DNA from 3 places in the Pseudomonas sp. CCC3.1 genome. Region 2 is predicted to be linked to each of the others. Evidence: riboswitches for the same ligand, from Rfam matches in the RefSeq annotation. Region 2 holds a riboswitch; each other region holds the start of a gene.
The links. A riboswitch is a leader RNA that binds a small molecule or an ion and turns the genes downstream of it on or off. The one in region 2 is predicted to bind cobalamin.

Region 1 (3,273 bases), 1.3 Mb from region 2:
AGCGCGATCCGGCGCGCAGGGTCAGGCGATCGTCCATCAAGCGCTGGATCACTTCGGCGTACAGCGCCGCGCTGAGGTCATCGGAGTTGATGTCGTAAGGTGCGGCCTGGCTGCTGGTCGAACCATTCACGGCAACACGGAAACGGTCGTTGCGCAGTTTGCTTTTTTCCAGGTCCACGCCGACCAGCAGGTCAGTGCTTGGGGTCAGCAGAAACTGCGGCGTCACTTTCAGGCCATACGCTTCAAGGCGCCGTTCGATATGGTCCTTGCTGAAGCCCGGGCTGCCATTCCCCTGGACTTCCGAACCCCAGTGCAAATCATCGACATCGCGAAAGGCATACACCTGCGAAGACCAGTTCAGCCACTCTGTGGGCTTGGCAGTCCAGTTGGCTTCCACGGACTGGTTATAGCGATTGTCGTAGTTGTTGTAGTCCCACTGTGAACCCCGGAAACCGGCGTCGTAGATGCCGTCAGAACGCACGGTCAAGTCGACCCGCTGATCATCGGACAGCTCGTAGTCCAAGGCCAACAGACCGCCCCGGCGTTTCCACGAGGTGTTTTTTTGCGTGCCGCTCGCGCTGTGATAGTCACTGCGACGGCCGTCATCCAGGCCGAAGTAGTAATCCAACGGTCCGGATGTGCCGCTCTGGTAAACGCTCCCCTGAGCCAAACCCCACGAACCGCCTTGCAAGGTGGCGCCACCGCCCTCGGTGTTACGGCCATTGCGGGTGATGATATTGATCACCCCGCCGATGGCCTGGCTGCCATAGATCACCGACGCTGGGCCACGGATCACTTCAATGCGCGCCACCTGCGCCGGTGACAGCTTGGAAATATTCGCTGTCCCGGCACGACGCCCGTTCACCAGCACCGTGACCTGGCTGCGGTAATCGCGGCCCTGACCATCGGTATTGCCGCCACGGATGTTGATCGAGGTCTGGCCCGGGGTCCATTCACTGAAAAAACCCACGGCGTTCTCGGCCAGCAAATCGGTCAGGTTGCGCGCTGATGAACGTTCGATCTGATCACTGTCGATGACCTGCACGGTGCTGGTCACATCTTTGAGCGACTCACCGGCGCGCGGAGCGCTGACCAGGGTTGAATCCATGTGCAGGATCGACGGGTTTTCAGCGGCGAAAGCCACCAGGCTGCTGCCCAACCACAACGGCAGGGCGCACAAGGAACTGGACAGGGGAAGGTTGCGCAGGTTGGGCATGGAGACGTCCGAAGGCATTTTTATAGGCATTGTTTACGACTGCCAGATCAGGCTGGCGGCGCGTTTCGGGGCACTGGCAAGCCAGCCTCCCGGCACCTTTTGCAGATGATCCTGCAAGTGGCGTTCAAGCAGCCCCTGTGCCGCGCCATCCAGGGCGCCGAGTTTTTCCATAAAGTGCATCAATGCGGCCTCCGGTGAGGCAAACAGCGTGCTGAATGCCCAATCGGTGAAGTGAATCTGGTCGGGTTGCCAGCGGTCCGCAAGTTCGGCCAAGGTCAGTTGGTAGCCGGGGGTCATGTCACTGCGGTGCAGTTGCGGCGGCAAGAAACCGGACAGGCAATAGGTGCGTGGACCTTCCTGAGCAGGCAGGTTCCAGATCAGCGTTTGCGTCGCCAGCGGGCGTACCTGCTGAAGAAATGCTTGAGCCTGGCCATCGTCAACCGGAATGTTGGCGCACAGCACAGTAGCGGCAGGTGCGAGCGCCAAGGCGCCAAGCTCTTGCCAGAGACCATCGTGCAGGCTCAGCCCGACACGCGGTGTTTGCGCAGCCAGTCGCTGGATACTGCCGCGCATGAAGGCGTTGGGCTCAACCACCGTCCATTGGCCACCGGGTGCCAGTAAATGGCGGCCGAGAATTCCCGAACCGGCGCCAATATCCAGCAGTTGCTGTTGCGGGCCTAACAGCTCCAGCAGGCGCCCGCCAACGCGTTCAACATAATTGGAGGCGGCCAAATGCTCGGCATAAAACGCAGCCTCGCGGTCCGGCCAGACAAAAGGTGCACATGAAAGCTGCTGCGTTGGAGGTGTCATGGGGAGCCGTCGGGTTGAGCCTGATCGGACACCCACGGGAGCTAACGCAGAAAAATGACGGGCAGGGGGGATTTTGCGCACGCCAAGGCCTGCATCCGCCCACCGCGGAGTGCCATATGTTGGATCAGGCCGGTCTCCGGGCTCACGAGGGTCATGAAACACTCGCCTTCCCATGCCGAAGCACAGTGGCTATATGAGTGTTTCGCTCGCATACCGTTGCGGGGGCAGCGCCGGATTGGCCCGAAAGGACGTACCGGCTTCCCGTTTCACCCCCAGCGCGATGGCTGAGGACACCTGAAACAGGGGCGCATCTGACCATTCGTCGTCAGATGCGTCAACCTTACGTGTAAAATTTTTCACATTTGGGTTAAGAGGGCAATGTTGTTCACATAAGTGAAAGCGGCCCCTGTAGGAGCGAGCTTGTATCGCGATCTTTTGATCTTTTTAAAAGCTCGCGAGACAAGCTCGCTCCTACAGTTAGTCGTGCGCATCTCTTAAGTGAACAGCATTTGGGGTTAGAAGGGGCTTTTTATCAGGCTTCGCGCCCGGCCTTGTGCCCAGCGCTGAGCGCGCCTTCGATGTAACCGATGCTGTGGCAGTCGCCAATGCTGCTGGCTGACAAGCCCGCCGCTGTCAGTTCATCCAGCAGCGCGGTATCCGGTTGCGCGCCAATGGCCAATACCACCGAGTCAGCCAGGCTGTCGCCCAGTGTCCCGTCAGCCAGTTGGTAGCGCACCCGATTGCCCTCAATGGCTGTCACGCTTGCTCCGGTAATCAACTCGCCCCCGTGCACGCGGATTTCATGCAGCACGCGCCAACGCCGGACGATGGCCAGCTCGCGGCCTAAATGTGTGCCACTTTCAAGCACACAGACCTGACGCCCGCGAGCGATCAGAAACTCTGCCAATTCCAGACCCACCAGACCGCCACCGATGATGGTCACGCGCTTGCCCAGCGGCATCCACACCCGTGACAACTTTTGCATGGCCTCACTGCTGTCGGTGATGCCCGCCAGGCTCCCGGCTTTCATCAGGGTGCGTTGGGTAAAGGACAATTTGCGCTTGGCAATTTCGTCAGCGCGATCACCGGTCATCAAGCGCCGCAGTTCATCGCCGCTCCACACGTGGTCCTGATCGGCACCGGGGATCGCCGGAGCCGCACGTTGCGCACCAACCGCGACCAGCACTTGATCGGCTCCCAGATCGCGCAGCAACGCCGGGCTGGCTTCGGTATTCAGGCGAATGTCG
Region 2 (3,273 bases):
TCGCTGATGGTCGGGGGCCCGGTGTCTGGCTGGCTGCTCGAAAGCGCACAATTTGGCCTGACCGGCTGGCAATGGATGTTCGTCACCGAAGGCCTCGCCGCGTCCATCATCGGCGTGTTCGCGTTCTTTTACCTGACCGACAAGCCGCGTGATGCCAAATGGCTGAGCACTGAAGAAAAAGCCGCCGTCGAACATGAATTGGAAAAAGAGCAACTGCTCAAAGCCGACAAAGGCCCGTCCTCGTGGCGCTCAGCACTGATCAACCCGCTGGTGCTGTACTTCACCCTCATCTACTTCACGATTCAGGTCAGCGTGTACGGCGTGCTGTTTTACCTGCCGACGCGGATTGCCGAACTGCTCGGCACCGGCATCGGCTTGAAGGTCGGCCTGCTCACCTCGATCCCGTGGATTGCCACCGTGATTGTGCTGTTTGCCGTCACCCGCTACGCCGATCGCAAAGGCCAGCAAACCCGTTTCGCCGCGCTGATGCTGGCATTGGCAGCCGTGGGCATGGTCGGCTCGACCTTAAGCGGCAGCCTGCCATTGGTGATCCTCGCGTTCTGTCTGGCGGCGGCTGGTTTTATCACGGTTCAACCGTTGTTCTGGACCTTGCCGACGCGCTTCTTGAGCGGCGCCGCGGCGGCCAGCGGGATCGCCGTGATCGGTGCACTGGGCAACCTGGGCGGTTTTCTGGCGCCAACAGTCAAAACCTGGGCCGAGGGATATTTCAGCAGCGCACACGCCGGGATGTACTTCTTGGCCGGTACGGCACTGATTGGCGCATTGATGCTGCTGCGCTCAACCAGCAGCGGGCATGAGCCTGAGCAAAAAGCCGGCGCTGCGCGGCCCCTAACCACTCCATAAACGCCGGCATCCTCAACGTGGGAGATTCTATGGTGTACAGCAAGCCGATTTCGTAGCAGTTGCCGAGCACCGCGAGGCTACGTCCGGCTGCGCAGCAGTCGTAAAATCAAGCACTGCGGGGTATCAGTTGTACCCTGCACTTAGGGTTTACGATCGCTTCGCCATCGGACGTAGCCTCGCGGTGCTCGGCAACTGCTACGAGATTTACGCGCGCCATAGAGCTTTGGGAGCTGCCGTCAGTGCCCGCCGATACACATCTGTCCAAGCATCAATTCCTCTGGGTATTCTCTGACCCTTGAGCGTACACTGCCAAAGTTATTTCGGTATGTTACGAAGGAAAGAAGTCGGTCGAATTCCGACGCGGTCGCGCCACTGTAGTCGGCACCTTGCCGAGAGCCAGATCTTCCTTTGCCTTTGCACTCTTGCCGGGACGCGAAATCCCAGAGGTCATCATGGCTTACAGCACTTCAACTCAAACTGACATTTCCATTCCTGCCATTCCCCTGCGCGATGTATTGCCGTGGGCGATTTTCGGCGGCCTGTTGCTGATGCTGGCGATTTATTTCGTCGGTGCTGAACAAGGCGCCACCGCCGTCTTCAAGGGTATGTACGTTCACGAATTCGTACACGACGGCCGCCACCTGCTGGGCTTTCCCTGCCACTGATCCGAGGACTTCTACATGACTGGTCGTTTACTCGTCAGGGGCATGCTTGTCGGTCTGATTGCCGGCCTGCTGGCTTTCAGCTTTGCCAAGGTGTTCGGCGAACCTGAGATTGATCGCGCTATCGCTTTCGAAGAAAGCATGGGCCACTCCCACTCACATGGTGAGGCCGAGGAAGAAGAACCCGAACTGGTAAGCCGCGAGGTGCAGAGCACGTTCGGCCTGCTGACCGGAGTGCTGGTGTACAGCGTGTCGCTGGGCGGCATTTTTGCCTTGGCGTTCGCATATTCGCTGGGCCGTGTCGGTAACGTCGGCCCGCGTGGCCTGGCCGCCTTGCTGGCCCTGGCCGCGTTTGTGGTGCTGTATCTGGTGCCGGGGCTGGTGTACCCCGCCAACCCTCCAGCTGTGGGCGACCCGGACACCATCGGCAAGCGCACGCAGTTGTTCTTCCTGATGCTGCTGGTGTCGCTGGCCGCCGCGATCATTGCCGTCAGTGCAGGCCGCACGTTCATTGCCCGCTCGGGCCTGTGGAATGGCGCGATCAAGGGCGTGGCGCTGTACCTGGTGATTGTCTCGATCGCGGGCTTTCTGTTCCCGACGTTCAATGAAGCACCGGACGGCTTCTCAGCCCTGCTGCTGTGGAAATTCCGCGTCGCCTCGCTGGGCATTCAAGCGGTGATGTGGACCGCTCTGGGCCTGATCTTCGGCGTCGTCGCCGAACGTTTGCTGCTGCCGAACAAGCCTTACAAAGCCTGACCCCTTGTAGGAACGAGCTTGCCTCGCGATCTTTTAAAAGATCAAAAGATCGCGAGCAAGCTCGCTCCTACAGGGTGATTCATGCCGTTGCAGGGGCTCCCTCAAGGTGTGAAACCGGCGCAGAGGGTTCTTTGAGCAGCGCAAAGTAGGCGAACGCCGAGCACAAGGCGACCACGGCACTGATCACAAACGCCGACGAGAACGAGCCGCTCTGTTGCACGCTGAACCCGGTGAGGATCGGCGCAATCGAGCCTGCCAAATAGCCGCCAAAGTTCTGGATCGAACCAAACGAAGCCACCCGCTCAGACGGCACGATGGTGTTGACGATCATCCACGCCGTGGCGCTGGAGATGTTGATGAAGAACATGGTCAGGCACAGCAGCACCACGCATGCCACAACGTTGGTGGTGAAGGCCACGATCAGGGTAAACAGCGCCCCGCCGAGCAAGCCCAAAATGACCATGAGTTTGCGGCTGGCCAGCACGCGCATGCCTCGCGCAACCAGTTTGTCGCAGCAGCGGCCCGCGACGATGGTCCCCAGCGCCCCGAACAAGTAGGCCAGCGAGACCACCCAGGCGGTGCGGTACAGGTCCAGGCCGTGTTCGCGTTCGAAGTAGCCCGGCAACCAGGTCAGGTTGAGCCAGATCATATAGATCACGCCCATAAAGCCGAGAAACGCGCCCCAGGTGTTGCGCTCTTTGAACAGTGACGTCCAGCGCAGTTTCGGCGCCTTTTTTTGTTGCACTTGCACCGGTTCTGCACGGCCAGTGGCGGCCATGTATTCGGCTTTGCTTTTGTAGAATTTGAACCAGCACACCGCCAGCAGCAAGCCGATGACGCCCGTCAGGATGAACATGCCGCGCCAGCCCAGGTGCACCATGAACAGCGTCAGCAACGGCGGCGCCAGGCACGGGCCAATGCAGGTCGATGACCACACCCAGCCCGTGGCCGTGCCCCGCTCTTGGGTGTCGAACCACTCGGACAAGGCTTT
Region 3 (3,273 bases), 560 kb from region 2:
CATTAATTGTCAACAGCACTAATTAACGCTAACTATCGCAAACCAACACATATGAAGGATGGATAATCATGACTGTTGTTAAGAATAATTTCTTTGCTATGTTGCTGCTGTTCTGGGGCTTGGCTGCAGTTGGTCAGGTCTATGCTACTGAACTCCCTGTCGCCAATATAAAATCCCCTGGCGACATCACCATCACAGAAGACAAGTATGCATGCTGTATAGACTCTTTAGGAGGTGGGCGCATTCTGTGATTTAACATTTAACAACGTATAAATGATGCGTAATTCAAGGAGGGTCTGAACGACTCGCAGATTTTTATGGCCTCACTGTCGGAGGTTAAAAAAATTAAGTTCGGTCGAGTAATCAGACCTTTTTTGTTATTGATTCATGATTGTTTCTAGGGGCTGTACGAAATGTTTTCGAGCGAAGGTTAGGCAAGGCGAAAACAGGCGAGGAAGCGGAGTTTACGGGCTGTAAATGAGCATTCCGAGCCTGTTTTCAACGCCGCATAACCGAGCGTAGATACATTTCGTACAGAGCCTAATGTTCGCGCCTTTATAGGGTGATTAACCTGCATTACAGGCCCAGCCCTCAACGCCAACAACCTCAGTAGAGAACAGCTCACAGGCCACCGCTTCGAAAGCAGGCGCAAATCATGTAACAGCAGGGCTCCTTGCTCAAACATCGCCGGCTAATAACAGCGACAGCCGTAAAGGGTAAAAAAGCTACGCCTATGATCCGCTCGACCGCCTGACCGAGGTGCCACCCCGAACACGTCATCCACGATCCGGCGGGCAACTTGCTGGGCCAAAGCCCTGAGGTCCACAGGCACGGCAGCTACGGCAACCTCAGCCACGAAACCTGCCAGGCTTCACCCATACCTTAATAATGGCTTAGCCTTGCGTCCGTTCTGACGGGCTTTAATTGACGCTCCACCCCCAACCCTCTAACCTTCGCGGCTTGTTTCAGGTGCTCTGCAACCCAAGGTTGGCCGAGTGAAACAGGGAAGCCGGTGAGGGCGTGTTTAACCACACAACCGCTTTGATCCCGGCGCTGCCCCCGCAACGGTAAATGAGTCAACATCACGCCCAATGCCACTGTGTTTTATGCACGGGAAGGCGCGTGGTCAGGTGGCGTTTTATGTATAAAAGCGCCCCGCTCATGAGCCCGGAGACCGGCCTGATCCATCCAGCACCCTTGCGGCGGGCGAAGGTGTGTCGTTTTTAATGAATTCTCCCGCCTCCCGTTTGCTTAATTCAGCCCCAACGGAGAGCTGCCATGAATGAATCCCCCGAACGCGACGAACGTCACCTGGCGCGCATGCTGCGCAAAAAAGCCGTTATGGACGAGCGCATTGCCAGTGCCCCTAACGAATGCGGCCTGTTGCTGGTGTTGACCGGCAATGGCAAAGGCAAAAGCAGTTCGGCTTTTGGCATGTTGGCCCGGGCCATGGGCCACGGCCTGCAATGCGGCGTGGTGCAGTTCATCAAGGGCCGTAACAGCACCGGCGAAGAGATTTTTTTCCGTCGCTTCCCTGAACAAGTGCGCTATCACGTGATGGGCGAGGGCTTTACCTGGGAAACTCAGGACCGCCAGCGAGACATTGCGGCCGCCGAAGCAGCGTGGGAAGTGTCTCGCGAGATGTTGCGTGATCCGTCCATTGGGCTGGTGGTGCTGGATGAGCTGAACATTGCGCTCAAGCACGGCTACCTCGACCTTGAGCAGGTGCTGAGTGACCTGCAAGCCCGTCCGCCGATGCAGCATGTGCTTGTCACCGGGCGTGGCGCTAAACCTGAACTGATTGATCTGGCCGATACCGTGACTGAAATGGGTGTGATCAAGCATGCATTCCAGGCCGGGATCAAAGCCCAGAAAGGCATTGAATTGTGAGTGTTGAAGCATGAGAGAGTCGCGTCATTGCCCGGCGGTACTGATCGCCGCGCCGGCTTCCGGTCAGGGCAAGACCACCGTTACTGCCGCCTTGGCCCGATTGCATCGCAATCAAGGGCGCAAGGTGCGGGTATTTAAATGTGGCCCGGATTTCCTCGACCCCATGATCCTGGAGCGCGCCAGCGGTGCGCCGGTGTATCAGGTGGACTTGTGGATGGTAGGCGCCGATGAAAGCCGTCGCTTGCTGTGGGAAGCGGCCGGTGAAGCGGACCTGATTCTGATCGAAGGCGTGATGGGCCTGTTCGACGGCACGCCGTCCAGCGCTGATCTGGCGCGGCATTTCGGCGTGCCGGTGTTGGGGGTGATTGATGGCACCGCCATGGCCCAGACCTTCGGCGCGCTGGCCCTGGGGCTCGCGCGTTATCAGCCAGACCTGCCGTTTGCCGGGGTTCTGGCTAACCGGGTCGGCACGGTGCGTCATGCGCAGTTGCTCGAAGGCAGCCTGACCGAAGGCTTGCGCTGGTACGGCGCGTTGTCCCGCGAGACCGGGATTGAACTGCCAAGCCGGCATTTGGGCCTGGTGCAAGCCAGCGAACTGAATGACCTGGATGCACGCCTCGATGCAGCGGCCAATGCCTTGGCCAGCACCTGTGAGGTAGCGCTGCCACCGGCGGTGGAGTTTGCCGCGCCACAACCTGTCGCCGTTGAGGCGTTACTGGCCGGGGTGCGGATTGCCGTGGCGCGCGATGAAGCCTTTGCCTTTACCTATGGCGCGAGTCTGGCGCTGTTGCGTGAAATGGGCGCCGAACTGGTGTTTTTCTCGCCGATTCGCGACACGCAACTGCCTGCCGCTGACAGTCTGTATTTGCCGGGCGGCTACCCGGAGCTGCATCACCTTGAGCTGTCGCGCAACACCTCGATGCTGGAGGCAATCCGAGCTCACCATCACGCGGGTAAACCGCTGCTGGCCGAATGTGGCGGCATGCTCTATCTGCTGGATGCCTTGACCGACGTCGACGGGCAGCGCGCCGAGTTGGTCGGCTTGCTCAAAGGCGAGGCGACCATGCAAAAACGCTTGGCGGCCCTGGCGTTGCAGGCAGTCGAGATGCCGGAAGGCCTGCTGCGCGGACATACCTATCACCACTCGCTGACCAGCACCGAGCTTGAGCCTGTCGCACGTGGCCTGAGCCCCAATGGCGGGCGCGGTGCGGAGGCTGTGTATCGCGAAGGGCGTATGACAGCGTCTTACGTGCACTTTTACTTTCCGTCCAATCCCCAGGCCATGGCTGCGTTGTTCGCGCCGTGTGCCGTGAAGGTGTCATGAGCGACAACGCATTTAGTTCTGAAGAAAAGGCCGCGGTGTATCGGGCCATTGCTGAACGC

Region 1: it holds a riboswitch for cobalamin, as region 2 does, so the genes downstream of both, RHM56_RS12410 (class I SAM-dependent methyltransferase) here and RHM56_RS06420 (CbtB domain-containing protein) in region 2, are expected to answer to the same signal.
Region 3: it holds a riboswitch for cobalamin, as region 2 does, so the genes downstream of both, cobO (cob(I)yrinic acid a,c-diamide adenosyltransferase) here and RHM56_RS06420 (CbtB domain-containing protein) in region 2, are expected to answer to the same signal.

The regions. Positions count from the first base shown of each region.
Region 1 covers NZ_CP133778.1:2,779,764-2,783,036, reverse strand. The annotation lists gene RHM56_RS12415 (TonB-dependent receptor) at 1-1,216, opposite strand, end outside; gene RHM56_RS12410 (class I SAM-dependent methyltransferase) at 1,250-2,026, opposite strand; cobalamin riboswitch at 2,136-2,339, opposite strand; gene RHM56_RS12405 (FAD-dependent oxidoreductase) at 2,559-3,273, opposite strand, start outside.
Region 2 covers NZ_CP133778.1:1,431,667-1,434,939, reverse strand. The annotation lists gene RHM56_RS06425 (MFS transporter) at 1-864, shown strand, start outside; cobalamin riboswitch at 1,161-1,289, shown strand; gene RHM56_RS06420 (CbtB domain-containing protein) at 1,317-1,529, shown strand; gene RHM56_RS06415 (CbtA family protein) at 1,545-2,282, shown strand; gene RHM56_RS06410 (MFS transporter) at 2,362-3,273, opposite strand, start outside.
Region 3 covers NZ_CP133778.1:875,077-878,349, forward strand. The annotation lists gene RHM56_RS03970 (hypothetical protein) at 69-251, shown strand; cobalamin riboswitch at 951-1,198, shown strand; gene cobO (cob(I)yrinic acid a,c-diamide adenosyltransferase) at 1,279-1,890, shown strand; gene RHM56_RS03980 (cobyrinate a,c-diamide synthase) at 1,901-3,214, shown strand; gene bluB (5,6-dimethylbenzimidazole synthase) at 3,211-3,273, shown strand, end outside.